4 regions of the Nonomuraea sp. LP-02 genome follow, and region 1 is predicted to be linked to each of the others. Evidence: riboswitches for the same ligand, from Rfam matches in the RefSeq annotation. Region 1 holds a riboswitch; each other region holds the start of a gene.
What was found. Region 1 has a riboswitch for cyclic di-AMP ahead of SMD20_RS37985 (C40 family peptidase). Riboswitches for the same ligand answer to the same signal wherever they lie in the genome.
Positions count from the first base shown of each region.

Region 2: linked by a shared signal. The riboswitch ahead of SMD20_RS42250 (coiled-coil domain-containing protein) and the one ahead of SMD20_RS37985 (C40 family peptidase) in region 1 are both predicted to bind cyclic di-AMP.
Region 3: linked by a shared signal. The riboswitch ahead of SMD20_RS05985 (CHAP domain-containing protein) and the one ahead of SMD20_RS37985 (C40 family peptidase) in region 1 are both predicted to bind cyclic di-AMP.
Region 4: linked by a shared signal. The riboswitch ahead of SMD20_RS08290 (CHAP domain-containing protein) and the one ahead of SMD20_RS37985 (C40 family peptidase) in region 1 are both predicted to bind cyclic di-AMP.

Region 1 covers NZ_JAXCLK010000001.1:8,092,500-8,099,471, forward strand. The annotation lists gene SMD20_RS37975 (hypothetical protein) at 1-7, opposite strand, end outside; gene serA (phosphoglycerate dehydrogenase) at 249-1,838, shown strand; gene SMD20_RS37985 (C40 family peptidase) at 2,241-2,870, opposite strand; cyclic di-AMP (ydaO/yuaA leader) riboswitch at 2,895-3,036, opposite strand; gene SMD20_RS37990 (3-isopropylmalate dehydrogenase) at 3,149-4,195, shown strand; gene SMD20_RS37995 (branched-chain amino acid aminotransferase) at 4,418-5,515, shown strand; gene SMD20_RS38000 (O-methyltransferase) at 5,537-6,181, opposite strand; gene SMD20_RS38005 (DsbA family protein) at 6,244-6,885, shown strand.
Region 2 covers NZ_JAXCLK010000001.1:9,066,921-9,073,892, reverse strand. The annotation lists gene SMD20_RS42255 (LuxR C-terminal-related transcriptional regulator) at 1-77, shown strand, start outside; gene SMD20_RS42250 (coiled-coil domain-containing protein) at 101-1,081, opposite strand; cyclic di-AMP (ydaO/yuaA leader) riboswitch at 1,088-1,227, opposite strand; gene galT (galactose-1-phosphate uridylyltransferase) at 1,296-2,375, opposite strand; gene SMD20_RS42240 (DeoR/GlpR family DNA-binding transcription regulator) at 2,372-3,154, opposite strand; gene SMD20_RS48530 (50S ribosomal protein bL37) at 3,297-3,374, shown strand; gene SMD20_RS42235 (TrpB-like pyridoxal phosphate-dependent enzyme) at 3,423-4,733, opposite strand; gene SMD20_RS42230 (uridine kinase) at 4,776-5,408, opposite strand; gene SMD20_RS42225 (hypothetical protein) at 5,454-5,639, opposite strand; tRNA gene SMD20_RS42220 (tRNA-Gly) at 5,730-5,803, opposite strand; tRNA gene SMD20_RS42215 (tRNA-Pro) at 5,893-5,969, shown strand; gene SMD20_RS42210 (M50 family metallopeptidase) at 6,181-6,972, opposite strand, start outside.
Region 3 covers NZ_JAXCLK010000001.1:1,289,587-1,296,558, reverse strand. The annotation lists gene SMD20_RS06000 (hypothetical protein) at 1-548, opposite strand, end outside; gene SMD20_RS05995 (aldo/keto reductase) at 664-1,485, shown strand; gene SMD20_RS05990 (Gfo/Idh/MocA family protein) at 1,506-2,459, shown strand; cyclic di-AMP (ydaO/yuaA leader) riboswitch at 2,582-2,717, shown strand; gene SMD20_RS05985 (CHAP domain-containing protein) at 2,730-3,434, shown strand; gene SMD20_RS05980 (PadR family transcriptional regulator) at 3,508-4,089, opposite strand; gene SMD20_RS05975 (class II aldolase/adducin family protein) at 4,198-4,881, shown strand; gene SMD20_RS05970 (VOC family protein) at 4,878-5,789, shown strand; gene SMD20_RS05965 (tautomerase family protein) at 5,791-5,997, shown strand; gene SMD20_RS05960 (aldehyde dehydrogenase) at 5,999-6,972, shown strand, end outside.
Region 4 covers NZ_JAXCLK010000001.1:1,772,375-1,779,346, reverse strand. The annotation lists gene SMD20_RS08295 (LLM class F420-dependent oxidoreductase) at 1-518, shown strand, start outside; cyclic di-AMP (ydaO/yuaA leader) riboswitch at 717-857, shown strand; gene SMD20_RS08290 (CHAP domain-containing protein) at 872-1,546, shown strand; gene SMD20_RS08285 (TetR/AcrR family transcriptional regulator) at 1,534-2,124, opposite strand; gene SMD20_RS08280 (FBP domain-containing protein) at 2,193-2,699, shown strand; gene SMD20_RS08275 (GlxA family transcriptional regulator) at 2,706-3,659, opposite strand; gene SMD20_RS08270 (DUF6010 family protein) at 3,658-4,173, shown strand; partial or broken gene SMD20_RS08265 (helix-turn-helix transcriptional regulator) at 4,492-5,109, opposite strand; gene SMD20_RS08260 (excinuclease ABC subunit UvrA) at 5,172-6,972, shown strand, end outside.

The DNA.
Region 1 (6,972 bases):
TGCTCATATGACGAACCATAGGTAGTCGGCCACGGCTTATCAGGCTAATGGCGAATAAATCTCCCGATCAAGACGAAGATGGCCCCGGGATGGGTGACTTTCTCCTCTACCGGGTAGCCGCCGCCCGTCTCACATGGTGGGTCCTTCGTGAATGCGTTCACAAGCGGCGGTTAGACTCGGTAAGACCGCCGGGGGATCCGTGGACGTGTCCCCCTCATGACTCGCCGGAAGCCCCTAAGGATCCACCTGTGAACAAGCCCGTCGTACTGGTCGCTGAGGAGCTGTCCGAGGCCGGCCTCGCCGTTCTCGGCGCCGATTTCGAGGTCCGCCACACCGACGGCGCCGACCGTTCCCAGCTCCTGCCCGCCCTCGCCGACGTGGACGCCCTCATCGTGCGCTCCGCGACGCAGGTCGACGCCGAGGCCATCGCCGCGGCGCCCAAGCTGCGCGTGGTCGCCCGGGCGGGCGTCGGGCTCGACAACGTCGACGTCGAGGCGGCCACCAAGGCCGGTGTCATGGTCGTCAACGCGCCGACCTCCAACATCACCAGCGCCGCCGAGCAGACCGTCGCCCTCATCCTGGCCAGCGCGCGCAACACCGCCCAGGCGCACGCCGCGCTGAAGAACGGGGAGTGGAAGCGGTCCAAGTACACCGGCGTCGAGCTGGACGAGAAGGTCGTCGGCATCCTCGGCTTCGGCAAGATCGGCCAGCTCGTGGCGCAGCGGCTGCAGCCGTTCGGCGTCGAGATCATCGCCTACGACCCCTACCTGCCGCCGGCCCGCGCCGCGCAGCTCGGCGTCAAGCTGGTGAGCCTCGACGAGGTGTTCAAGCAGGCCGACTTCATCACCGTGCACCTGCCGAAGACCAAGGAGACCCTCGGGCTCATCGGCGACGAGGCGCTGCACAAGGTCAAGCCGAGCGTGCGCATCGTCAACGTCGCCCGCGGCGGCATCGTGGACGAGGCCGCGCTCTACTCCGCGATCAAGGAGGGCCGCGTCGCCGGCGCCGGCCTCGACGTCTTCGCCAAGGAGCCCTGCACCGACAGCCCGCTGTTCGAGCTCGACCAGGTCGTCGTCACCCCGCACCTCGGCGCCTCCACCCACGAGGCCCAGGAGAAGGCCGGCACCCAGGTCGCGCGGAGCGTGAAGCTGGCGCTCGCGGGCGAGTTCGTGCCGGACGCGGTCAACGTCCAGGGCGGCGCCGTCGCCGAGGACGTCAAGCCGGGCCTGCCGCTGGCCGAGAAGCTGGGCCGGGTGTTCACCGCGCTGGCCGGCGAGGTCGCCACCAAGCTCGACGTCGAGGTGCGCGGCGAGATCGCCTCCCAGGACGTGCGGGTCATCGAGCTGGCCGCGCTCAAGGGCGTCTTCGCCGACGTGATCGAGGAGCAGGTCACCTACGTCAACGCGCCGCTGCTGGCCAAGGACCGCGGCGTCGCCGTCGAGCTGATCACGAGCTCCGAGAGCCCCGACTGGCGCAACGTGGTGACCGTCCGCGGCGTGCTGGCCGACGGCCGCCAGGTCTCGGTGTCAGGCACGCTGTCCGGGCCCCGCCAGATCACCAAGATCGTCGAGGTCAACGGCTACGAGATGGAGATCGAGCCGACGGCGCACCTCGCGTTCTTCACCTACGCCGACCGTCCCGGCATCGTGGGCGTGGTCGGCCGCCTGCTCGGCGAGCACGGCGTCAACATCGCCTCCATGCAGGTGGCCCGCGACGTCAAGGGCGGCAAGGCGCTCATCGCGCTGACCGTCGACTCGGCGATCCCGGCCGACATCGTCGACCAGATCGTGGCCGAGATCGGCGCCGAGAGCGGCCGTTCGGTGGACCTGGAGGACTGACACTCCCCGCCTCGCGCGAAAGGCCGCCGCCCGGACCGGGCGGCGGCCTTTCGTTGTCTCAGCATGCGGGATGCTAGGACATCCAACGAGATTCCTCGGTTAACGTGGAAGTACATGCGCCAGGTGCTCGTACTCATTACCTGCCGCGGCGAGGCCTGTTAGGGCAGGTCGGCGACTCGCCGCGGTGAACGGCGTCGCGTCGGCCGGTAAGTCCCTCCCGTCAGTAACGCCTCCTCGCGAAACGAGTTGACGATCATGTACGAGATGTACGCCTATAACCGTGCCGAAGACCACAAGGACGAGGCCGCCGAGGCCCTGCAGACCGCGCTGGACCGCCGCGACAACGGCGGCGCCCCGCAGGAGTCCGGCCGGTAGGGCCCCGGCTCGCATCGGAGACGCCGGTCAGAGCACCGACGCGACGGGCATGGGCGGTGCAGGCTCCTTCTGCTGCTTCGCCCACTCCCGCACGCCCTTGCGGTCGGGCCGTACGGCGCCGACGAAGGCGCTCCTGCGCCAGCTCGACAGCTTCTCCTCCTTGATGACGTCCCCGGTGCGGGGCGCGTGCACCATGTAGCCGGGCCGGGAGATCATCCCGACGTGGCCGAGGTTGCTGAAGAAGGCCAGGTCACCGGGCTTGAGGTGGTCCCAGGAGACCTTTTTGTCGAACGCCGCGTACTGGTCATTGGTGACGCGGGGCAACTGGATCCCCGCCTTCTGGTACGCCCGGAGCATGAGCCCCGAGCAGTCGTATCCGCCTGGGCCGGTCCCGCCCCATAGGTACGGGATGCCCTGTTTTTTCAGGGCGAAGTTCAGCGCGATCTTCCAGGCGGGCCTGCTCTGCCTGTCCCGGATCTTCTTGAGTTCCGGACCGGTGAGCGTGGTGGTGAGTGCGCGCTGGTCGAGGGTTTCGGCCTTGGGCACGCGGTCAGGGTTGGTCTGTGCGGTTTTGGTCTGGTCGGGCTTGGTCTGGCTGGGGGTGGATGCCTGGGCAGGGGAGGCGAGCACGGCGAGGCCGGTCGCGCCCGCCGCCACGAGAATGGCGATGCGAGACAGGGGACTGTCCTTCCATACGGCCGACCGGGTTAGCTGACGGGCTCGGGCTTGGAAGCAGCCCTACGGCGCGTGCCGATTCGCCCCAGGGGGAAAGTGGGTCCCCGGCTCCACGCGAACCGCCGCGTGGATTAGGCAGGGCACGGACGCTAACGAATCAGTCAAAAGATCGCAAACCTTCACAAATCGGACTTCTGGGAAACAGTCCGAAAAATGAGACCGAGTGTTCGTCAGGCGAGACGAGCCGGTAAGGTACCGGCATGGAGTCGCGTAACATCCGCTTGGCCGTCATCCCCGGCGATGGCATCGGCACCGAGGTCGTCACCGAAGGGCTCAAGGTCCTCGAAGCCGTCGGCACGAAGATCGAGCCCACGCACTACGACCTGGGCGCGGCGCGATACCACCGCACCGGCGAGACGCTGCCCGACTCGGTGCTGCAGGAGCTGCGCGGCTACGACGCGATCCTGCTCGGCGCGGTGGGCGACCCCAGCGTTCCCCCGGGCATCCTGGAGCGCGACCTGCTGCTGCGGCTGCGCTTCGAGTTCGACCACTACGTCAACCTGCGCCCGGTCAAGCTCTTCCCCGGCGTCGAGACCCCGCTGGCCGACACCGCGGCCGAGGACATCGACATGATCGTGGTCCGCGAGGGCACCGAGGGCCTCTACGCGGGCACCGGCGGCGCCATGCGGCGCGGCACGCCGCACGAGATCGCCACCCAGGAGTCGCTCAACACCGCCTACGGCGTCGAGCGCGTCGTCCGCTACGCCTTCGACAAGGCCCAGAGCCGCCCGCGCAAGAAGCTGACGCTGGTCCACAAGACCAACGTCCTCACCTTCGCCGGCGACCTGTGGCAGCGCACGGTCAACCGGGTGGCCGAGGAATACCCCGAGGTCACCACCGACTACTGCCACATCGACGCGGCGTCGATGTTCTTCGTGACCCAGCCGGGGCGCTTCGACGTCGTCGTCACCGACAACCTGTTCGGCGACATCATCACCGACCTCGGCGCGGCCATCGCGGGCGGCATCGGCCTGGCCGCGAGCGGCAACATCAACCCCGAGCGCACGGCGCCCAGCATGTTCGAGCCGGTGCACGGCAGCGCCCCCGACATCGCGGGCCAGGGCAAGGCCGACCCGACCGCCACCATCCTGTCGGTCGCCATGCTCCTCGACCACCTCGGTCTGAGCGCCGAGGCGGCCAAGGTCGAGCAGGCGGTCGCCGACGACATCGTCGAGCGGCTGACCGGCTGGACCGGCCGCACCACCTCGCAGATCGGCGACGACATCACCGCGCGAGTATCCAGCTAGGGCCGCCTAGCCTCCCCACGCGCCTGGCGGTCCGCACCTGGATCGCCAGGCGCTTTTTGCTGTCCAAGCGGCCGAATCGCCCAACGACAGCTTGTCATCCCATATGGCGAGACAATAGGAAGTACTAGCTGCCTTCGGGCAGGGCTGCCGCGCCGTAGCGGGTCCACGGACCCTCAGGATTCGGTAGATTTTCGCGAAATCGCAGAGAGAAGGACCAGCGTCATGACCATCGCTCAGAAGCTCAGCTTCGACGTGCAGCTATCCGACCACGCTCGCACCGCGGCCGAGCGGGAGCAGGTACTGACGAACCCCGGTTTCGGGCAGTCCTTCACCGACCACATGATCACGATCGACTACACCGAGGGCCGCGGCTGGCACGACGCCCGGCTGACGCCGTACGGGCCGCTCTCGCTCGACCCGGCCACCGCGGTCTTCCACTACGCGCAGGAGCTGTTCGAGGGCCTGAAGGCGTACCGGCAGGCCAACGGCTCCATCGTGATGTTCCGCCCGTACGCCAACGCCGCCCGCTTCAACCGCTCGGCCGCCCGCATGGCCATGCCCGAGCTGCCCGAGGAGACGTTCGTCGAGTCGCTCGAACTTCTCGTCCGCACCGACGAGGAGTGGGTGCCGACCACCGAGGGGCACAGCCTCTACCTGCGGCCCTTCATGATCGCCACGCAGGCCGGGCTCGGGGTCAACTACCCGTCCAGGACCTACACGTACATGGTCATCGCCTCGCCGGCGGCTTCGTACTTCAGCGGTGGCGTCAAGCCCGTCTCGGTGTGGCTGTCCACCGAGTACACCCGGGCCGCCCCCGGCGGCACCGGCTTCGCCAAGTGCGGCGGCAACTACGCCGCCGCCTTCGTCGCCCAGCGCCAGGCCGTCGAGAACGGCTGCGACCAGGTCGTGTGGCTGGACGCCCAGTCCCACGAGTACGTCGAGGAGATGGGCGGGATGAACCTGTTCTTCGTCTTCGGCAACAAGCTCGTCACGCCCGCCCTGACCGGCACCCTGCTCCCCGGCATCACCCGCGAGTCGATCCTGGAGCTGGCCGGCGACCTCGGCCTGGAGACCGAGGAGCGGCTCGTCTCGGTCGACGAGTGGCAGTCGGCGTGCGAGTCGGGCGACCTGACCGAGGTCTTCGCCTGCGGCACGGCCGCCGTGGTGACCCCGGTCGGCTCGGTCAAGGGCGCCGACCGGGCCTGGACGGTCGCCGACGGCACGCCCGGCCCGGTGACGATGCGGGTGCGCGAGGAACTGGTCGGCATCCAGTACGGAGCCCGCCCCGACGCGCACGGCTGGGTCCACAAGATCGCCTGACCCCGGGGACCCGCGCCCGTCTCAGTGCTTGGTGATCAGCGTCATGCCGTCGGCGACCGGCAGCATGAGCACGCTCACCCGCGGGTCCTCGATCACCAGGTCGTTGAACTGGCGGATCTCCACCGTGGTCGGCTCGTCGTGGGACGGGTCGGCCACGTGCCCGCGGCGCAGCGTGTTGTCGGCGATGAGCAGCCCGCCCGGCCGCATGCGCTCGATCAGCAGCTCGTAGTAGCCGGGGTAGTTGCCCTTGTCGGCGTCCACGAAGGCCAGGTCGACGGTCTGGTCGAAGCCGGCGAGGGTGTCGAGCGCCGGGCCCAGGGTGAGCGTCACCCGGTCGGCCACCCCGGCCTCCGCCCAGTAGCGGCGCGCGATCGAGGTCCACTCCTCGCTCACGTCGAAGCAGTGCAGCCGGCCGCCGCGCAGGCCCCGGGCGATGCAGATCGACGAGTAGCCGGTGAACGTGCCCACCTCCACGGCCACCTGGGGGGCCATGACCTGGGTGATCATCGTGAGGAACGTGCCCTGGTCGGGGGAGATCTGCATCCCCGCGCTGTCGCCGGTGACCTCCATGGTCTCCTGGGCCAGTCGCTCCAGCAGGGGGTCGGGCTTGGTCGAGTGCTCGTACACGTAACGCGCCACGGCCGGGGTCAGGAGGTGTGCCTTCATACGGCCATTGTTTCCGTTCCGGTAGGGTCTGCGCGATCGACAAGCTGAGAGTGGGCGAATGTATGAAGCGGTTGGTGGCGGTCGTGGTCGCGTGCGCGGCGATCGCGGCGCTCGGTGTGCTGGCCTTTTCCGAGCCGGGCGAGAGCTCGGCCGAGGTGCGGCTGACCCGTCAGCTCGACGGGTCCATGGTGCTGGCGGACCGCGGCGGCGACGCCCCCGTCCTGGACGTTTACGAAGATTTTGACTGCCCGGTCTGCAAGGACATGCACGCCAAGGTGGATCCGACCATCCAGCGGCTGGCCCGGGAGGGCAAGGTCAAGGTCGTCTTCCACGCCGTGACGATCTTCCGCGACGAGCCCATGCGCTCCAACTCCATCCGCGCCGCCGCGGCCGCGCGCTGCGTCCCCGAGTCGAGCTGGCTGGCCTTCCGCGACGAGCTGTACGCCATCCAGCCCGCCCCGCACGGCGTGGCCTCGGGCTTCACCGTCGAGGAGCTGGTCCAGGCGGCCAGGAAGGCGGGCGCGCAGGTGGACAGCTGCGTACGCGACCAGTCGTACGCCGAGTCGCACCTGACCGAGACCGCGAAGGTCCGGCTGGAGGGCACGCCCACGCTGCTGCTGGACGGCAAGCTGCTGGGCGGCGAGGCGTTCGACCCACAGGCTCTGGAGCGTGCCATCACGGGCGGCGTCGGCGTCACCGTGTAGGCGTCCGAGCAGTGAGATCCTTGTGCCGAATGGTGGAAACGTATGGCAGACTGATGAGCACCATGTTCTACGGTCTGCTCATTATCG
Region 2 (6,972 bases), 970 kb from region 1:
TCGGAGACCGGGCCGCCGCCGTCACCGAGGCGTTCAACCGGGGCCTGCTCGTCCCACGGGCCTCTGAGCAGTCCTGACCCTTGGCTCGTCGTGCGCGTCCTCAGTTCATGGAGATGTGGACGTGGTCGTAGTGGTTCTCGGTGACGCTGCCGCGGTCGGACATCGCGCGCCAGCCGGAGCCCGAGTTGATGCGCTGCTTCCAGATCACGTACTTGACGCCCAGTTTGCTCTGGTTCTGCAGGGCCCAGGCGGCGATGCGGTCGCCGAGGGCGTTGTCGGCCGCGCTGGGCATGGTGCCGCCTGAGCTCATCATGAAGTCGCAGGCGCGGCCGAGCGGGTGCTCGCCGCTGGAGCCGGAGCGGAAGCAGCCCACCGAGAACGGCAGCGCGAAGTTCTTCGTCACCTGCTCGCGCATGAGCCGGGTGCGCGCGGTGATGTTGTCCGAGCCGGACGGCAGCTCGGGGGCCCAGCTGCCGTCGGAGTTGCGGCCGGTGCCGTACGGGACCAGGTCGGCCAGCTTGTCCTTGATGTCGTCGATGACGTCCTCGGCCTCGTCGCGCTGCTCGGCGACCGAGGCGGCGTCCGCGCGGATCTTGACCGCCAGCGCCTCGGCCTCGGTGGCGGCCTTCTTCTTCTCGTCGCGGGCCGTGGCCACGCCCTGCACCAGCGCCTGCTGCTCGGCGGTGAGCTGCTCGAGCACGGCCGCGCTGGCGCCGTCCAGCATGAAGCCCGGCACCGGGGGGTTGCCGTTCTGGTAGCGGAGGCGGGCGAGCTCGGCGACGCGCTGCTCGGAGGCGGCGAGCGTACGCTCGGCCGTGGCCAGGCGTTCCTTGGCGGTCTCGGCGGCCTCCTGTGCCTTGGCCAGCTCGACGCGCTTGAGGTTGTACTGCTCGATGAGCTTGTCGACCTTGGTGTTGAGCCGCTTGAGCTGGGCGCGGAGCTGTGACTCCGACGGCTTCGGCGCGGCGGCCTGCGCGGGGGCCTGCGCAGGGGCCGCCTGCACAGGGGAAGGCGTCGACAGGAGGACGGCGGCGGCGGTGACGAGACCGATGGCGAAGGGCACGGGGGACGAAGCCGCCACGTACTGGGTTCCTCTCCCTCTGCCGGCCGGGTTAGCTGACGGGTTCGGGCGTGAGAGTGCGTCCCTACCACCGAAGTGGATTCACCCCAGGTGCGGTGGGTCCCCGGCTCCCGGGCGACGCGCCCGGGATTAGGCGTGCGACGGCTGGTAGCGCCGTTGCTTATGGGGATATTAGTGGTAGATCACAAGTAATGCGACCTTAAGTAGAAATCTATTAGTGATCAAGTTGTGATCGCAGCATGCGTGCCGCTTCCTCCGGCAGCACGTCGTTGACGAAGGCGCCCATCGCCGACTCCGACCCGGCCAGGTACTTCAGCTTCTCCGGCGCCCGCCTGACGCTGAACAGCTCAAGCCGCAGGTGGGCGAGGTCCCGCCCCTCGCGCACGGGCGCCTGGTGCCAGGCCGCGATGTACGGCATCACGACCCCGAACAGCCCGTCGAAGGCCCGCAGCACCGACGTGTAGAGCGGCGCGAACGCGGCCCGCTCCGCCTCCGTCAGCGCCGGCAGGTCCGGAACCTGCCGATGCGGATAGACGTGCACCTCGAACGGCCAGCGCGCGGCGGCCGGCACGAACGCCGTCCAGTGCTCGTTGGAGGTCACGACCCGCGTGCCCGCCGCGCGCTCGGCGGCGAGGACGTCGGCGAACAGGTTGCCGGGGCCCTTGTGCCGGGAGGCCGCGCCGAGGTTGAGCTTGGTGCGCGGGGTGACGTACGGGTAGGCGTAGATCTGGCCGTGCGGGTGCGCGAGCGTGATGCCGATCTCCGAGCCCCGGTTCTCGAAGCAGAACACCTGCTCCACGCCCTCGACGGCGGACAGCTCGGCGGTGCGGTCGGCCCACGCCTCCATGACCAGCTCGACCTGGTCGTCGGAGAGGCGGGAGAAGCTGGCGTCGTGGTCGGAGGTGAAGCAGACGACCTCGCAGCGGCCGGCGCCGGGACGGACCTCGCTCAGGCCGCCCACATCCTCATACGTACCGAAATTTCCGGAGAAGGACGGGAAACGGTTCTCGAACACCACGACGTCGTAGTCGTACGCGGGGATCTCCGTGTCACGGCCGGGCGCCGACGGGCACAGCGGGCACTCGGCCGCCGTGCCCTTGGGCTGGAACGTACGCGTCTGGCGGTGCCCCGCCATCGCGATCCACTCCTCGGTCAGCGGGTCGTAGCGCAGCTCGGAGGCCACCGGCCGGGGGCCGAGCTCACGCCGGTCGGTCGCGCTCCGGTCGGCGTCGTCCCTCCGGTCGAAGTAGATGAGCTCCCGGCCGTCGGCCAGATGGGTGATGGTGCGCTTCACAGCGTGCCCTCTTCCGCGATGATGAGTTCGCCGGCCCGATCGGCCAGCTCCGTGCGTGCTTCCTCCGGCAGCCCCGCGTCGCTGATGACCACGTCGGCCTCGCTCAGCTCGGCGATGGTGCTGATGCCGACCGTGTTCCACTTGGTGTGGTCGGCGGGCACCACCAGGCGGCCGGCGGCGCTCACCAGCTCCCTGTCGGTCTCGGACTCCAGCAGGTTGGGCGTGGTGAAGCCGGCCCGGACGCTCATGCCGTGGACGCCGAGGAACAGCGTGTCCACGTGCAGGCGGCGGATCGCGGCCACGGCGACAGGGCCCACCAGCGCGTCCGAGGGCGTACGGACGCCGCCGGTCAGCACCACCGTGCGGTCGGCGCGCGGGTTGCGGTGGAAGACGTCGGCGACGGGGATCGAGTTGGTGATCACGGTCAGCTCGGGAACGGCGATCAGGTGATGGGCGAGGGCCCACGTGGTGGTGCCCGCCGACAGCGCGACGGCGGTGCCCGGCCGGACGAGCTGCGCGGCGCGGCGCGCGATGGCCTGCTTCTCCGGCTGCTGGCGGGCGGACTTGGCGGTGAAGCCCGGCTCCTCGGTCGAACCGGGGCCGAGTGCGGTCGCGCCGCCGTGCACCTTCTCCAGCAGGCCGCGCTCGGCCAGCACCTCGAGGTCGCGGCGGATGGTCATGTCGGAGACGCCGAGCTCGCGCACGAGGTCGGCCACGCGTACGCCGCCGTTGCTGCGTACGCGTTCGAGGATCGCCTGCTGACGCTGCTGTGCGAGCACCCTTGCCCCTTCCAACAGATTCCACCAAATTATGACATGACAATGGTGGGAAATGTTAGTTCGCGAGGCGCACTTGCCTGGTCGGCGCGGTGGGAGGACGTTGGGAATCCATGTCGGACCCCGATCGCGGGAGGCGAGTTTCATGGCCAGGCGGGCACGCAAAGGCAAGGCGCGCAAGAAGAAGAAGGCGAACCACGGCAAGCGCCCCACCGCACGATAGGAACCACCGGGTGGCCGCCTGCCGCGCGGCCACCCGCTCACCTCATGATCAGCTCGGCAGCTCCGTGAGCGCCTGGTCGATGCGCTCCTGCGGCAGCGTGTAGTCCTCCAGCTCGCCGCCCAGGTGCCGGTCGTAGGCCGCGAGGTCGAAGTGCCCGTGACCGCACAGCGCGGTCAGGATGACCTTCTCCTCGCCGCTCTCCTTGCAGCGCAACGCCTCCGCGATCGTCTCGGCCAGCGCGTGCGTGGGCTCGGGGGCCGGCACGATGCCCTCGGTACGGGCGAAGCGGACGCCGGCCTCGAAGCACTCGCTCTGGGCGCGGGTGACGGCTTCGAACAGGCCCAGGTCGTACATGTGTGACAGCAGCGGCGACATGCCGTGATAGCGCAGGCCGCCCGCGTGGATCGGATCCGGCACGAACGAGTGCCCCAGCGTGTGCATCTTGAGCAGCGGCGTCAGGCCGGCGGTGTCGCCGAAGTCGTAGGCGTACACGCCGCGGGTGAACGACGGGCAGGCGGCCGGCTCCACCGCGCGGAACACCGTGTCCAGGCGGCCCGCCAGCTTCTCGCGCAGGAACGGGAACATCAGCCCGGCGAAGTTGGAGCCGCCGCCCGTACAGCCGATGACCAGGTCGGGCAGCTCAGGGAGCTGTTCCAGTGCCTCCTCGCCGATGAGCGTCTGGTGCATGAGCACGTGGTTGAGCACCGAGCCGAGCGCGTAACGGGCGTCGGGGGTCGCGGCCGCCACCTCGACGGCCTCGCTGATCGCGATGCCGAGGCTGCCGGGCGAGCCGGGGTCGCCCGCCAGGACCTTGCTGCCCGCGCCGGTCACCGGGGACGGGCTGGCGTGCACCGTCGCCCCGTACAGCTGCATGAGCGAGCGGCGGTAGGGCTTCTGGTCGTAGGAGGCGCGAACCATCCAGATCTGGCATTCCAGATCGAACTGGGCGCAGGCGAAGGCCAGCGACGATCCCCACTGCCCCGCACCGGTCTCGGTCGTGAGCAGCCGGACGCCTTCCTTGGCGTTGTAGTACGCCTGCGGCACGGCGGTGTTCGGCTTGTGGGAGCCGGCCGGTGAGACGCCCTCGTACTTGTAGTAGATCCTGGCCGGCGTGCCGAGGGCCCGTTCCAGGCGGCGGGCCCGGATCAGCGGCGTCGGCCGCCAGAGCCGGTAGACCTCCATGACCTCCTGCGGGATCGGGACGAACCGCTCGGTGCCGACCTCCTGCGCGATCAGCTCCATCGGGAACAGCGGGGCCAGATCGTCAGGCCCGACGGGCTCGCGGGTGGCCGGGTGCAGCGGTGGCGGCGGAGGAGCGGGCAGGTCGGGAACGATGTTGTACCAGTTGCTCGGGATCACTGTTTCAGTCTGCGCCCGTTACGCACGGCAATCCAGTAACTCTCAGCTACCGATCAACACTGCCAGCCGGGTGGGGTGGTCGGCCCTGACGACGACGTCGGCCCACCGCTGGGGGCGGGCCTCGCGCTCGTAGCGCTCGTACGCGGGCAGCCGCCACCGCTCCTCCTCCGGCGTGCCGCGGCTCAGCGCGCCCGGCGACAGCCACACGTGCACGCTCACGTCGAACGGCAGCCCGTGCCCCAGCAGCAACGTCCCGTCGACCAGCGCCACCCCGCCAGGCGGCAGTTCCTCGTACGGCGAACGATAGGCGCGGTCCACGCTGCTGTCCCACAGCGCCGGCAGCACCCGCCCCGACCCGCCCGCGTCCAGCGGCTCCAGCACCTCCCGCCGCAACGCCTTGACGTCCAGCCAGTCCTCGTAGAAGGCGTCGGGATCGGTCCTGCCGTGCTCCAGCCGCAGCGACGCCGGACGCAGGAAGTCACCGGCGGACACCCGCAGCACCGGCCTCCCCCGCAACCGCAGCGGCGCGACCAGCTCGTCGGCCAGCGCCTCCGGCCGCGCGGCGGGGGCGCCGTCCACGGCCACCCGCACCCACTCCTCCCGCGGCCGGCCGGCGATCAGCTCGGCCAGCTCCTCGACCAGGACGTCACGGGAGATCGGTCGCGCGCGCATCATCCTTCACAGCTTACGATCGCCCGCCCGGGAGCCGTGGATCCTGGATCAGGCCGTCCAGGCGGTGATCCGCACGAGCAGCATCCCGCCGAACCAGCAGGCGAACATCAGGATGATCCCCATACGGAGCTGCCTGTGGTCCTGGGTGGTCCTGCCGCGCCGCCGCGCCCTCATGATCAGCGTGATGGCCACGGACACGAGGGCAAGCGTCTGCACGATCTCGACCCAGGTCATGAGGCGACGCTACTCCCGCCGCGCAGGCGTGTCGATCACGAAAAGGCGAGGCCAGGCAGCCGCATGCGACTGACCTGGCCTTTCGCCTGTTGGAGCGGACGACGGGAATCGAACCCGCGTAGCTAGTTTGGAAGACTAGGGCTCTACCATTGAGCTACGTCCGCGCGAACCGGTCGAACTCTGGTCTAGACTTCATCCGGTCGTCAGAGCGTAAGCGTACCGGAGTCCCGGGGCGCATGCGCACTCGGCGAAGCGGGGCGTGGCGCAGCTTGGCAGCGCGCTTGCTTTGGGAGCAAGAAGTCGCAGGTTCAAATCCTGTCGCCCCGACCAGCCCGAAGGCCCCTTCCGATTTCGGAAGGGGCCTTCTGCTGTGGATGGCGTTCCTGTAACGAGATCATCAGGAGATCGGCAGACTATGGGCGCATGGAGATACTTCCGGGCGCAGGTGTGACCCTGGTCAAGGTCGGGGACCAGCGAGCCGAGGTTGAAGTCCCAGTCCGGTGGCCCGGTGCATGACCGAGCAAGGCGCCGCCGGGAGGGGTCAGCCGGTCAGGGTGAGCGGGTTGACCAGGTCGGCGTAGACCAGGAGCCCGGCCATCACCATCATGACGAGCGCGATCGCGTACGTCAGCGGCAGCACCTTGGCGATGTCCACGTACTTCGGCTCCGGCCGTCGCATGATCTTCGCGTACGCCCGCTTGATGCCCTCCCAGATCCCGCCGGCGATGTGGCCGCCGTCCAGGGGCAGCAGCGGGATGAGGTTGAACATGCCGATCGCCAGGTTGAAGCCGGCCAGCAGGTTGACGAAGATGGCGATCTTCTTCTCGTTGGTCAGGTCGCTGGCCAGGATCTCGCCGCCCATGCGGCCCGCGCCCACGACGCCGACCGGGCCCTCGGGGTCGCGCTTCTCGCCGGAGAAGGCCGCGTGCCAGACGCCGACCATCTTGTCCGGCAGGTTGAGCAGGGAGCCCGCCACGCGGCCGGTCAGCTCGCCCATGTAGCCGACGACCGCGCCTATGCTCTGGCGCTGCATGACCTCGGTGGGCAGGACGCCGAGGAAGCCGACGTTCTTGTCGATCTTGCTGGGGTCCTGGAGGTTGGGGCGGTCCTGGGCGATGAGCGTGACGTCGAGCGTCAGCGGCTTGCCGTCGCGTACGACGCCGAGCTCCACCGGGCCGGGGCCGTGGGAGCGGATGAGCCGGGTGGCGTCCTCCCACGTGTTGATCTTCTGGCCGTCGAAGGTGACCATCCGGTCGCCGGGCTTGAGCCCGGCCTGCGCGGCCGGGGTGGGCTGGTCGCCGGCCTGGCAGGTCTTGCGCTGCTCGGTGACCGG
Region 3 (6,972 bases), 6.8 Mb from region 1:
GGGCTCGGCGGCTGGGCGCGCAGCCAGGCGAAGTCGTGCCGGACCAGCTCGACGCCGGCGGCGCGGACGGCCTCGGCGAGCTTGTCGTCCACGTCGAGCGCGGTGAAGACCGACACCCGGCTGAGGCGCAGCCGCAGCGCGGCGGCCAGGCCGAGTGCGGCGCGCGGCACGGACGGCTCGGCGCGGGCGCGCAGCAGCGGGCGCGACGGCCCGGCCGCCAGCAGCTCCAGCAGGCGCAGCGTGGCGAGGCCGTCGTCCACGATGACGACCCGGCCGGGCCACGAGGCCAGCCAGCGCACCTGCACCCTGCCGGAGAAGGCGTCGCCGACCGCGACGACCCGGCGCGGCATGCGTTCACGCGGATCGGCCAGCACCAGCCCCGCGGGCGGCCCGAGGGAACGCAGCTCCGCGCGGGTGGCCTTCAGCGCGCGCAGCCCCGCGCGCGGCACGATCGTGGTCACGGGCCCGAGGAGACCCGCGTGGTGGGCCTCGACGGCGCACAGCATCTGGAGCGGTGACTCCACCCAGGCCGACGCCTGTCCGACCACTCCTGCCCCTCCCGGCCGATGGGCCTCCCCAGCAGGGTGATGGCCCGTCCATGACGCCGTTAAGTTACCCCCGCCGCCTTAAGCCGCCAGGAACGCGACGTGAACAATGGAGGCTATGAACTCGCTCATGCTCAACACCGACGGCGTGCAGATCCCGCAGCTGGGGTACGGCGTCTGGCAGGTCCCCGGCGACGAGGCCGAGCAGGCCGTGCGCACCGCGCTGGAGGCCGGCTACCGGCACATCGACACGGCCGCCGCCTACGGCAACGAGGAGGGCGTGGGCCGGGCCGTGCGCGCGAGCGGGCTGCCGCGCGAGAAGGTGTTCGTCACGACCAAGCTGTGGAACGGCGACCACGGCCGCGCCGAGCAGGCCTTCGACGAGAGCCTGGCCCGGCTGGGCCTCGATCACGTCGACCTGTTCCTCATCCATTGGCCGGTGCCGCGGCAGGACAAGTACGTCCAGGCGTGGAAGGCCCTGGAGAAGATCTACCGGGACGGCCGGGCCAGGGCGATCGGGGTGTCCAACTTCACCGTCCCCACCCTCACCCGGCTGATGGAGGAGACGGGCATCACGCCGTCGCTCAACCAGATCGAGCTCCATCCCTATCTGCAGCAGCGCGAGATGCGCGAGTTCCACGAGGCCAACGGCATCCTCACGGAGGCGTGGAGCCCGCTCGGCCAGGGCAGGGGCCTGCTGGAGGATCCGGCGCTGGCGGTGCTGTCGGGGAAGTACGGCAGGACGCCCGCCCAGATCGTGCTCCGCTGGCACCTGCAGCTCGGCAACGTGGTGATCCCGAAGTCGGTCACCCCGGCGCGCATCAAGGAGAACATCGACGTGTTCGGCTTCATCCTCGACACCGAGGACATGGCCGCCATCGGAGCGCTCAACCAGGGCAAGCGCCTCGGCCCCGACCCCGACACCTTCAACGCCACCTGAACCCTCTACGATCTCGCCTTGTGCGAGATTTTGCTTGGGGCATAGCGGCGACCGGCGGCATCGCCCAGACCGTGGGGGCGGCCATCGCGGCCGAGCCGGGCATGCGGGTGGCCGCCGTCGGCTCCCGCGACCTCGGCAGGGCGCGGGCGCTGGCCGCGACACTCGGCGCGGAGTCGGCGTACGGCTCCTACGAGCACCTGTGCGCCGACCCGGCCGTGGACGCGATCTACGTCGCCACGCCCCACGCCCAGCACCTCCCGGTGGCCGTGGCCGCCATCGCGAACGGCAAGGCCGTGCTGTGCGAGAAGCCGCTCGCGGCGAGCGTGGCGGACGCCGAGACGATGGTGCGCCTGGCGCGCGAGGCGGGCGTCTTCCTCATGGAGGCCATGTGGATGCGGTTCAACCCGCTGATCCGCATGATCGCCACCGACGAGCGCTTCGGGGAGATCCGCTCGGTGCAGGCGTCCTTCGGCTTCGCCCATCCCTATGACGAGGCGCACCGGCTGTGGGCTCCCGAGCTGGGCGGCGGCGCGCTGCTCGACCTCGGCATCTATCCGTTCGGGCTGGCGCAGCTCCTGCTCGGCATGCCCGAGGGCCTGCGCGTCACCGGGTCGCTCGCGCCCAACGGCGTGGACGCCGAGGCGGCGGGGCTGCTGACGTACTCCGGGGGGCGGCACGCCGTGGTGGCGACCTCGTTGCTCGCGCACTACCCCAACTCCGCCCACGTGGTCGGCACGGGCATGCGGGCGGAGATCCCGGCGGCGTTCTGGGCGCCGGAGCGGATCGTGCTGTCGGCGCCCGGCATGGAGCCCGAGGAGCACTTGCTCGATCCGGCCGACAACGGCTACGCGGGTGAGGTGCGCGAGGTGCGGGCCGCGGTGGCCGAGGGCCGGACCGAATCGGCGATCATGCCGCTCGACGAATCCCTTGCCATGATGGGGCTGCTGGCCGACGCCCGGCAACAACTGTCCTGACCAGGCTTTTAGGGATTTGTCATCTCCTTGCCGTGTGTATTACCTTATGGGGCATCTCAGGGCATACGTCCGTTTTGTCGGAGTATGTCTGACCATCGCAAGTGAAAGAACATCACAGGATCGTCCTGTGACCGCTGAATCCGCCACGCGCGGAACCGGGGACCCACGTCCTTTGGGGTGAATCGGCACCACGTGCCGTAGGGCAGCTTCCACGTCCGAACCCGTCAGCTAACCCGGTAAGCGGCATGGAAGCAAGGAGTAACCCCCTCGATGGCCAAGCACGGCTTCACCGCTGCCCGAAAGATGAAGATCGCCTACGCCGTCCTCGGCACGGCCGTGGCCGCCGCCGCGCTCGGCCCGCAGGCCGCGAACGCCGAGACCGCGTCGGCCGCCGGACAGCACGGCAACACCGTCAGCGACACTGTCAAGAACCCGGTCGACCGCGCCGCCCAGCGCTCCCGCGCCGAGGAGAACAAGATCCAGGTCACCGCCGCCCAGGTGCTGTCCATGGCCCGCTCCCAGGTGGGCACCAGCGAGAACTCCGCCGGCGGCGGCACCCCGTACCAGCGGTGGTACGCCGACTCGAAGCGGGCCGCCGAGACCATCGCCCGCGACGGCGGCACCCCGGCCGGCTACCTCAACGCCCCCTGGTGCGCGATGTTCGTCTCCTGGGTCGGCGAGAAGACCGGCGCCCGCCCGCAGATCGGCTGGGACGCCTGGACCGTCGCCCACGCCAAGTGGTTCAAGAACAACGACCGCTTCGGCACCGCCGCCAAGCCCGGCGCGGTGGTCTTCTTCTCCTGGAGCGGCAGCAAGGACCTCGACGCCATCAACCACGTCGGGTTCGTCGAGAAGGACAACCAGGACGGCACCATCTCCACCATCGAGGGCAACACCGGCAACGGCAAGGTGGAGGAGCGCGTCCGGCCGAAGTGGCAGGTCGTCGGCTACGGCTACCCCGAGTACGCCTCCTGACCTCACCCACGTACGAGCGCGCGTCCCCATCGCCCGGGGACGCGCGCTCGTCGCGTGTCCGGCCCCGCCCGCGTCAGGGTGTGGGCTCCTCCAGCAGCCGCAGGCTCTCGCGGGCCCACGCGGCGCGGGCCGTCGCGACGGCGATCTGGCCCGCGAACACGTGCGCCTTCAGCGCGGCGATGCGATCGTGCTCGGCCGCCGGGCGGTTCTTCAGCCGTTCCTTGAGCAGGGGCGTGTCCTTGGCCAGCAGCGCCTCCCTGTGCGCCCGCCACTCGGCGGCGAGCTGCTCCTGCTCGGCGATGAACGCCTTGAGCACCGACGCCGCCCGGTCCGGCTCGATCATGTCGAAGAACAGCGCCTGCAGGAAGAACGCGTCCCGCGCCGGCGGCGGGGTGTGGGCGGTGCCGAGCCAGGCGCGCAGCTCCGCCAGCCCGCGCTCGGTGATGGAGTAGACGGTCCGGCTCAATCTGGTGCCCCGGATCTCCTTCTGGCCCTCGATGAGCCCGGCCTGCTCCATCTGGCGCAGCGTGGGATAGATCTGGCTCTGCGGCGCTGACCACACCCAGCGCGGGGCGGCCTCGAAGAAGCGGGTCAGCTCGTACCCGTTCATGGGGCGCGCCTCCAGGACGCCGAGCAGCGCGTGCTGAAGCGACATGCCCTCCAGCATAGGGAGAGCATGATCCGTTCCTCTAGAACAGGTATGGAGATACATGTATTGTCCTCCCTGACTTCGAGAACGATCTCGCGAGGAGGGCGGACGGCGGTGACCACGGCAGAAGCCGGACCATTACCGGCAGAGCACTTACGGACCGAGCTGGCCCTGGCCGGCCGGGCGCTGGCGGCGGCGGGGCTGGTGACCGCGTTCGGGCACGTCTCCGTCCGGACGGGCGGCGACCGGCTGCTGATGACCCCGCCGGTCCCCCTCGGCACCCTCACCGCCGCGTCCCCGTACGCCGAACTCCCCCTCGACGCCGCCGAGCTGCCCGACGGAGCGGCGCGCGAGGCGTGGATCCACGTCGAGATCGCCCGCGCCCGCCCCGGAACCGGCGCGATCTGCCGGGCCCAGCCGCCTGCCGCCACCGCGCTCGCCGCCGCCGGGGTGCCCATCCTGCCGCTGCACGGACAGGGGGCCTTCCTCGGGCCCGAGGTGCCCGTGCTCGACGACGCCGTGCTCGTCCGCGACCGCGCCCGCGGCCGGGCGCTCGCCGACCGGCTCGGCGACTCCCCCGCCCTGGTCATGCGGGGCAACGGCGCGGTCACCACCGGCGCGAGCGTCGGCGAGGCCGTCGCCCTCATGTGGGTGCTGGAGGCCGCGGCCCGCATGAACGCCACCGCCGCCGCGGCCGGAACCCCCATCCCCCTCACGCCCGCCGAACAGCGGGCGTGGCGGGCCGCCGCGCCCGAACTCCTTGCCCGCATCTGGTCCCACCTCCGGGAGTCGTCATGATCGAGTTGACGGACATCGCCTACGTCCGCTCCGGCGCCGCCGACCTGGACACCGCCGTGCGCTTCGCGGTCGACATCGTCGGCATGGAGCTCACCGCCCAGGAGAACGGCGTCGCCTACCTGCGCGCCGACCAGCGCCACCACTGCCTCGCCCTGGTCGAGGGCGAATCCGGCGTCATCAGCTCCGGCTTCACCGTCCGCGACGAGGACGCGCTGGCCGCCGCCGAGACCGAGCTGGAGAAGGCGGGCGTCACCGTCGCCCGGGGTAGCGCCGAGGAGGCCCGCTCGCGCCGCGTCCGCGACTTCCTCTCCTTCGACGACCCCTTCGGCAACCGCGTCGACCTCGTCATCGACCAGGTGACGCTCACCGCCCCCGTACGGCACGGCCGCGAGGCCGGCATCACCGAGTTCGGCCACCTGTGCCTGGACGCCCCCGACGTGCGCGAGGCGTACCGCTTCTGGAACGGCCTGTTCAACGCCCGCGTCTCCGACTGGATCGGCGACTGGGCCTGCCTCATGCGCATCGACCAGGTCCACCACAAGCTCGCCGTGTTCCAGGGCAGCCAGCCTGGCCTCTGCCACATCAACTTCCAGGTGGACTCGCTCGACGACGTCATGCGCAACTGGCACTTCCTGGAGGCGAACGGCGTCGAGATCGAGATGGGCCCCGGCCGCCACCCCCAGTCCACGGCCGTCTTCGTCTACTTCAAGGGCCCCGAGGGCATCACGTACGAGTACTCGTGGGGCGTACGCCTCATCACCGACGAGGACGCCTGGCGCCCCCGCTACTTCGACCCCGCCGAGCCGGGCTCGATCGACATGTGGCAGGGCCCCACGCGCCGCGTCCACACCCAGCCGCAGATCCGCCGTCCCCTGCCGGGGCGGCCCGCCACGGGAAGCGAGGGCTGACATGCCGCTGGTCGAGGTGTCCCTGTCCGAAGGGCGTGATCCGGCCGCGATCCGGGCGCTCATCCACGAGCTGCACGCCGCCGTGGAGCGGGCGATCGGCTCGCCGGCCCAGAGCATCAGAGTGATCGTCAGGGAGGTGCCGCGTACGCACTGGGCGGCCGGCGACCAGACGCTCGCCGAACGCGACGAGATCAGCAAGGGCGGTTGACGTGGAGTTCTTCGGGCACGTGATCGACGGCGCCGAGGTCGCCTCGGCGAGCGGCGAGACCTTCGCCAGCGTCGATCCCTACACCCGCGAGCCGTGGGCCGAGGTCGCGCTCGGCGGCCCCGCCGAGGTGGACCTGGCCGTCGCGGCGGCGCGGCGCGCGTTCGACGAGGGGCCGTGGCCGCGCATGGGCCGCGCCGAGCGCGGGCGGCTGCTGCACCGCCTGGCGGACCTCATCCTCGCGAACGCCGACCGGCTCGGCCTGGCCGACACCCGCGACATGGGCAAGCCGATCACCCAGAGCCGCGGCAACGACGTGCCCCGCGCCGCCGACAACTTCCGCTTCTTCGCCGACCACGCCCGCCTCACCCCGGCCGAGGCCCTGCCGATGGACTCCGGCCACCACGCCTACACCCGCTACGAGCCGGTCGGCGTGGCCGCCGCCGTCGCGCCGTGGAACTTCCCGCTCATGCTGGAGACCTGGAAGATCGCGCCCGCGCTGGCCTGGGGCAACACGGTCGTGCTCAAGCCCGCCGAGGACACGCCCGCCTCGGCGACCATCCTCGCCCGGCTCGCGCTGGAGGCGGGCCTGCCGCCCGGCGTGCTCAACGTCGTGCACGGGTACGGCCCCGACTCGGCCGGCCAGGCGCTCACCGAGCATCCCGGCGTGGACCGCATCACGTTCACCGGCGAGTCGGCGACCGGCCGCGTCATCTCGGCCGCCGCCGCCCGCAACCTCGTCCCGGTCAGCCTGGAGCTCGGCGGCAAGGGCGGCAACGCCGTCTTCGCCGACGCCGACCTGGACAACGCGGTGAGCTGGTCGCTGCGCGCGATCTTCACCAACGCCGGGCAGGTCTGCCTGGCCGGCTCCCGCCTGTACGTCCAGCGCCCGGTGTTCGAGGAGTTCCTGGCCCGCTTCACCGCCGCCGCCGGGGCGATGCGGCTCGGCGACCCCAAGCTGGACGGCACCGAGATCGG
Region 4 (6,972 bases), 6.3 Mb from region 1:
ACCACGTCGAGTACGAAGCGCTCGGCGCGGACTTCCGCACCCGCGGGAAGCGGATCGAGGAGCAGGTCGCCGTGATGCGCCGGCTCTGGTGCGAGCAGACCGTCACCTTCGAGGGCGAGCACCACCGGGTGAGCGCCGCCGGGCTCGCGCCGCTGCCGGTGCAGCGGCCGATCCCGGTCTGGTTCGGCGCGCAGTCGCCCCCGGCCTACCGGCGGGCGGGGCGGCTGGCCGACGGCTGGTTCCCCCAGATGGCTCCGGGGCCGGAGCTCGACCAGGCCAAGGCCATGGTCGAGGAGGCCGCCACGCAGGCCGGCCGCGACCCGTCCGGGCTCGGCATGGAGGGCCGGGTGGGGTGGACGGGCGACGCCGGGGAGCTGGCAGACCTCGCCGGACGCTGGCGGGAGGCGGGCGCGACGCATCTCGCGATCAACACGATGGGGGCCGGCCTCGGCCCGGTCGAGGGACATCTGGACGCACTGGAGGAGGCCGCCGCCGCGCTCGGACTGGAACGCGGCTGAGAGCACACCGGCGCATTACCTTCGCCGCCCGTCATGGGGATTTCGTGACCGGGGAATGACGCAGGTCAGAGGGGTGTTGTACCGTCCAGTGAGCGTGGCCTCGACCTCAGCCGTGGAGCGAGTGACCACCGGGCCGCGCTCGCCTGCGTCCGCGTCGCGGGCGCCGCGTACGATCCCACTCCCACCGCGGGCCTTCGATGCCCGCGGCCGCTGAATCCGCCACAGGCGGAACCGGGGACCCGTTCTCGACCGGGGTGAATCGGCACGTCCGTGTGCCGTAGGGCAGCTTCCGCACGCCCGAACCCGTCAGCTAACCCGGTAAGCGGCACGGAAGCACAAAGGAGCAATCCCTCATGGCCATCAGCCGTTTCATCCGTGCCCCGAAGCTGAACGCCGCGAAGCTGGCGGTGAGCGGGGCCCTCGCCGTGTCCGCCCTGGGCGCCACCGCCGCCGTGACCGCGGCCGCCGACAGCACTTCCGCGCAGCCCGCGGCCGCCGCCCAGCAGGGCGTCAGCAACCGCGACGCGCGCGTGAACGTCACCGCCCATCAGGTGCTGGACCTCGCCCGCGCCCAGGTGGGCACGTCCGAGAACGCCGCCGGCGGCGGCACCAAGTTCCAGCAGTGGTACGCCGACTCGCCCCGCGCCGGCGAGACCGTCCTGCGCGACGGCGGCAACAGGAACGCCTACCTGAACGCCCCCTGGTGCTCGATGTTCGTCTCCTGGGTCGGCGAGCAGAGCGGCGCCCGCTCCCAGATCGGCTGGGACGCCTACACCGTCTCCCACGCCAAGTGGTTCGCCGCCAACGACCGCTGGGGCACCGAGGCCAAGCCCGGCGCCGTGGTGTTCTTCTCCTGGAGCGGCAGCAAGAGCCTGAGCGCCATCAACCACGTCGGTTTCGTCGTCAAGGACAACGGCGACGGCACGATCTCCACGATCGAGGGCAACACCGGCAACGGCAAGGTCGAGGAGCGAGTCCGCCCGACCTCCCAGGTCGTCGGCTACGGCTACCCGAACTACGCCGCCTGACCTCCCGGTTCGTCCGGAGGCCAATTCCTGAGCACCGAGTCGAGGGCGTCGAGGGTTCTCGCCCAGGACACGTCCACCTCTCGCGGGGTGCGGGCGAAGCCGCCCTGCGTCTCCAGGCTGACGAAACCGTGGAACGTGCTGTGCAGCATGCGCACGGCGTCGGTCTGGGCGGGCTCGGGCAGGTCGTAGCCGCGCAGGATGGCCCGGGTCATCTCGGCGTGCCGGCGGGCGGCGCTGGCGTAGGCGGTCTCGTCGTCGAGCTGGATCTGCCCGGCGGCGTACCGGCCGGGGTGTTCCTTAGCGTAGCCGCGGTAGGCGTCGGCGAAGGCCACCAGGGCGTCCTTGCCGGCGCGGCCGGCGAGGGCGGCGGCGGCCCGCTCGGCGAGCTCGGCCAGCGCGAGGACCGCCACCCGTACCCGCAGCTCCTGGGCGTCCCTGACGTGGGAGTACAGCGCGGCGGGCTTGACGCCGAACCGGCGGGCGAGCGCCGAGACCGTCAGGTTGTGGAAGCCGAGCTCGTCGGCCAGCTCCGCCGCCGCCAGGGTCAGGCGTTCCGCGGTCAGTCCAGCTCGTGCCACGTGCCCTCCATCACTTAAAGCCTTTAAGCATTTGCATAATAGCATTAAGGAAACTAGCCTCGCCGCTCATGAGACCTCTCACCGAGCGCGAGATCCGCGCGTCCCTCATCAACTGCTCGAAGGGTGAGGCCAAGCGCGCCGACGTGCCGAAGGACCTGCCCGACCAGCCCTGGGACGACCTCGACTTCCTCGGCTGGCGGGATCCGGGCGCGCCCGAACGCGCGTACCTGGTGGCCGAGCGCGACGGCGCCCTCGTCGGCGTGGCGCTCCGCGTGACCTCGGGCGCGGCCCGCGGCTTCACCGCGCGCAGCATGTGCTCGCTCTGCCTGACCACGCACACCAACGGCGGCGTCGCGCTCATGAGCGCCCGCCGCACCGGCGAGGCGGGCCGCCAGGGCAACTCCGTCGGCCAGTACATGTGCGCCGACCTCGCCTGCTCCCTCTACCTGCGCGGCGGGAAGAAGGCCGCGGGCGGCGGCGTCATCGACGAGTCCCTCACCCTGGAGGACAAACTCGCCCGCACCCGGACGAACCTGTACGCCTTCCTGGACAAGGTGGCCGCGACATCTGCATGAGACCGGTCAGACCGCAGGGCCGCGGGTCCGGAAGGAGGCGCGGTAGGACTGCGGGGTGACGCCGACCACCCGCTTGAACCGCTCACGGAACGCGGTCGCCGACCCGAACCCGGCCTGCGCCGCGACCCGCTCGACGCCGTGGTCCGTGGTCTCCAGCAGGAGCTGGGCCCGCCGCACCCGGGCGCGCAGCAGCCACTGCAACGGCGTGGTGCCGGTCTGCTCGCGGAAGCGGCGGCCGAAGGTGCGCTCGCTCATCCCGGCGCGCGCCGCCATGCCGGCCGGCGTCAGCTCGGCGGCGAGGTTGTCCTCGATCCAGCACAGCACCGGCTCCAGCAGCGAGCCGCGCGGCGCCGGCGGCCGGGCGTGCGTGACGAACTGCGCCTGTCCGCCCTCGCGTTCCAGCGGCGTCACCGCCAGGCGGGCCGCGTCGGCGGCCACCGCCGAGCCGAGGTCGCGCCGGATCAGGTGCAGGCACAGGTCCAGCCCGGCCGCGGCGCCGGCGGAGGTGAGGATCTGGCCGTTGTCCACGTAGAGGACGGCCGGCCGCACGTCCACCAGCGGGTACGCCTCCGCCAGCCGCGCCGCCGCGGCCCAGTGCGTGGTGGCGCTGAGCCCGTCGAGCAGCCCGGCGGCGGCGAGGGTGAACGCCCCCACGCAGATGGAGGCGATCCGGACACCGCCGGCCGCCGCGGCGCGCAACGCCTCCAGCGCCGCCGGGCCGGGCGGGGCGGCCCCCTCGGAGCAGCCCGGCACGACGACGGTGTCCGCCTCGCGCAGCGCCTCCAGGCCGTGCGGGGCGACGATCGTGAAGGCGTCGCTCGCGACCTGCGGCGTCACCGCGCAGACCAGCACGCGGTACGCCCGCCGTCCGTCCACCCTGACCCGCCCGAACACCTCGACCGGCGTCGCCAGGTCGGCCGCCACCACCTGGTCCAGCGCCAGGACCGCCACCGTGTGCATGCGGGACACCGTAGGCGGTGGCGGGAACCCGTGGGAAATTGTCGTTCCAGCCACTGGGGCCGGCGATCGGCCGGCCCTAGCGTGTTCCCCCGTGTCCAACCTCATGTCCATCCTCATGCCGATCCTCATCGGGATCGTCTGCGTCTGCCTGCTCTCCCTGATCCCCGACCCGCACCGCCGCCGGGCCAACGCCGTGCTGGTCGCCGGCGCGGGTGCCGCGTACCTGAGCGGCGGCGGGCTCGGGTACGCCGAGTTCGTCCTCCCGGTCGTCATGACCTACGTCGCCTTCCGCGGCCTGGAAAGCTGGACGTGGATCGGCGTGGGCTGGCTGCTCCACACGGCCTGGGACGTCCTCCACCACCTCAACGCCAGCCCCATCCTCGCCTTCGTCGGCGACTCCTCCTTCGGCTGCGCCGTCTGCGACCCGGTCATCGCGCTGTGGTGCCTCGCGGGCGGCCCGCCGGTGCTCGCCCGGCTGCGCGACCGGCTGCGCCGGGCCGCCCCCGCCGCTTAGACGCGCCCCGAAGGACCGGAGCGCGGCGCGAAAACGTTCCGGCTCCTCGACGGTGAAGGGGACGTCCAGGAAGGCGAGGCGGAGCAGCAGCCACTGCCAGGTGTCGAGCGCCAGCACGGCCCTGGTCCGCCGCTCCCCCAGTGCCTCCAGGTCGGCGTCCTCGTAGGCGAAGGCGTCGGCGACGTCGGCCAGCGACGCCTCGACGGTGAGGACGACGCGCTCGCGGTCCTTGCCGAGTCCCTGGCGCAGGTAGTCGAGCGCGGTGTCCGCGGGCAGGGGGCGGGGGTCGTACGTGCTGGTCGAGGTGCGCAGGCCGGTGACGCGGTCGAGGCGGAAGACCCGCCAGTCGTCCTTGGCGGTGTCGCGGGCGAGCAGGTACCAGCGCAGGTTGTGGTGCACGTGCCGGTAGGGCTCGGCCCGCCGGGAGGTGACCGCGCCGTCCCTGCCGGTGTAGTCGAAGGTGACGACGAGCCGGCGCTGGATCGCCTCGGCCAGCTCGGCCAGGACGTCGGCGCTGACGCTCGGGGCCCGCCCGGTGCTGGTCTCCAGGCTCGCCCGGAGCTGGGCGGCCCGGTGCCGCAGCCGTTTCGGCAGGAACTGGTCGACCTTGCCGTAGGCGCGGGTGGCGGCCTCGTCCACGCTGCCCTCGGCGGCCCGGCCGGTCGCGGCGAGAGTGGCCAGCCCGAGAAGGGTCGCGATCGCCTCGTCGTCGTCGAGCACCAGCGGCGGCAGCGCGCTGCCCGCCACGAGCCGGTAGTGGCCGCCGGGGCCGGGCCGCGTCCGCACCGGATAGCCGTAGGCGCGCAGGCGGTCGACGTCGCGGCGCAGGGTGCGGGGGCTGACGCCGAGCCGGGCGACGAGCTCGGCGGCGGTGAACGCCCGCCCGGTCTGCAATGTGGCGAGCAGGGCGAGGATGCGCTGGGTGACGTCCGCCATGCCTCCAGTCTTCCCCGGGATGCGGCCAGGAAGTGGCCACAACTGTTCGTAGCGTCGTACGCATGCCGAAGTTCATCCGCATCCGGGGCGCCCGGACCAACAACCTGAAGAGCCTGGACGTGGACCTCCAGCGCGGCCGGCTGACCGTGTTCGCCGGGGTGTCGGGGTCGGGCAAGTCGTCGCTGGTGTTCGACACGATCGCCGCCGAGGCGGGGCACCAGCTCAACGAGACGTTCCCGCCGTTCACCCGCAACCGGCTGCCCCGATGGACCCGTCCCGAGACCGACGAGATCGCCGGGCTCTCCCCCGTCGTGCTCATCGACCAGCGCAGGATCGGCGGGAACGCCCGCTCCACGGTCGGCACGATCACCGACGCCTGGACGTACCTGCGGCTGCTGTTCTCCCGGGCCGGCACGCCGTACGTGGGCGAGTCCAACCGGTTCTCCTTCAACGACCCCGCCGGGATGTGCCCGTCCTGCTCCGGGATCGGCGAGATCGTCGTGAGCGCCGTCGAACGGTTCCTGGACCTGGACAGATCGCTCGCCGACGGGGCGATCCTGCTGCCCGGGTTCGGCAACGGCGGCTACTGGTACAGCCAGTACGCCGACATCGGCGTCTTCGACGCCGGCACCCCGCTCCGCGACTGGACGCCCGGCGAGCGCGCCGCGCTGCTGTACGGCGGCGAGCACGCCGCCCGGCTCGGCACCCGGCCGCCGAAGGACTACGAGGGCGTCGTGGAGCGCTTCGAACGCATCTACCTGCACACCTCCGACGACCTGTCCGACCGCAAGCGGGAGACCATCGAGCGCTTCACCCGGTCGGAGACCTGCCCCGACTGCCGCGGCGACCGCCTCAACGAGGCCGCCCGCACCGCGACGCTCCTCGGCCGCACGATCGGCGAGATGGCCCGCATGGAGATCACCGAGCTCGCCGCCCTGGTGGAAGAGGTACGCGACCCGGCCGTCGCGCCAGTCGTGGCGGCACTCGGCGACAAGCTGCGCGCCATGATCACCATCGGGCTCGGCTACCTGCACCTCGGCCGCGCCACCCCCACGCTGTCCGGCGGGGAGTCGCAGCGCGTCAAGACCGTCAAGCACCTGGGCAGCAGCCTGGTCGAGATGCTCTACGTCTTCGACGAGCCCACCGTCGGGCTGCACCCGCACGACATCGCCTCCATGACCGCCCTGCTGCGGCGGCTGCGCGACAAGGGCAACACCGTCCTGGTCGTCGAGCACGACCCCGCCGTCATGGCGATCGCCGACGAGATCGTCGAGATCGGCCCGGACGCGGGCGCCGGCGGCGGGCGGCTGGTGTTCCAGGGGTCCTTCGACGGGCTCCGGTCGGCCGGCACCGCCACCTCGGCGGCCCTGGCCTCCCGTACGCCGCTCAACACGGCCCCGCGCCCGCCCAAGGGCATGATCACGGTGACCGGCGCCACCCGCAACAACCTCAGGAACCTGACCGTGGACATTCCGGCCCAGGTGCTCACCGTGCTGACCGGGGTCGCCGGCTCGGGCAAGTCCAGCCTCGCCGCCGAGCTGGTCGCCCAGCACGACGCGATCGTCATCGACCAGCGGCCGGTCAGCGTCAACCGCCGCTCCACCCCCGTCACCTACACCGGCATCGCCGGGGCCGTACGCAAACTGTTCGCCCGGCACAGCGGCCTGCCCGCCGGGATGTTCAGCGCGAACTCGGCCGGCGCCTGCCCCGACTGCAAGGGCCTCGGCGTGATCTACACGGACCTCGCCTTCATGGACGGCCAGGAGAACGTCTGCGAGACCTGCCACGGCCGGCGCTTCACCGACGAGGTGCTCCGCCACCGCGTGAACGGCCTGTCCATCGCCGACCTCGACGACCTGACCA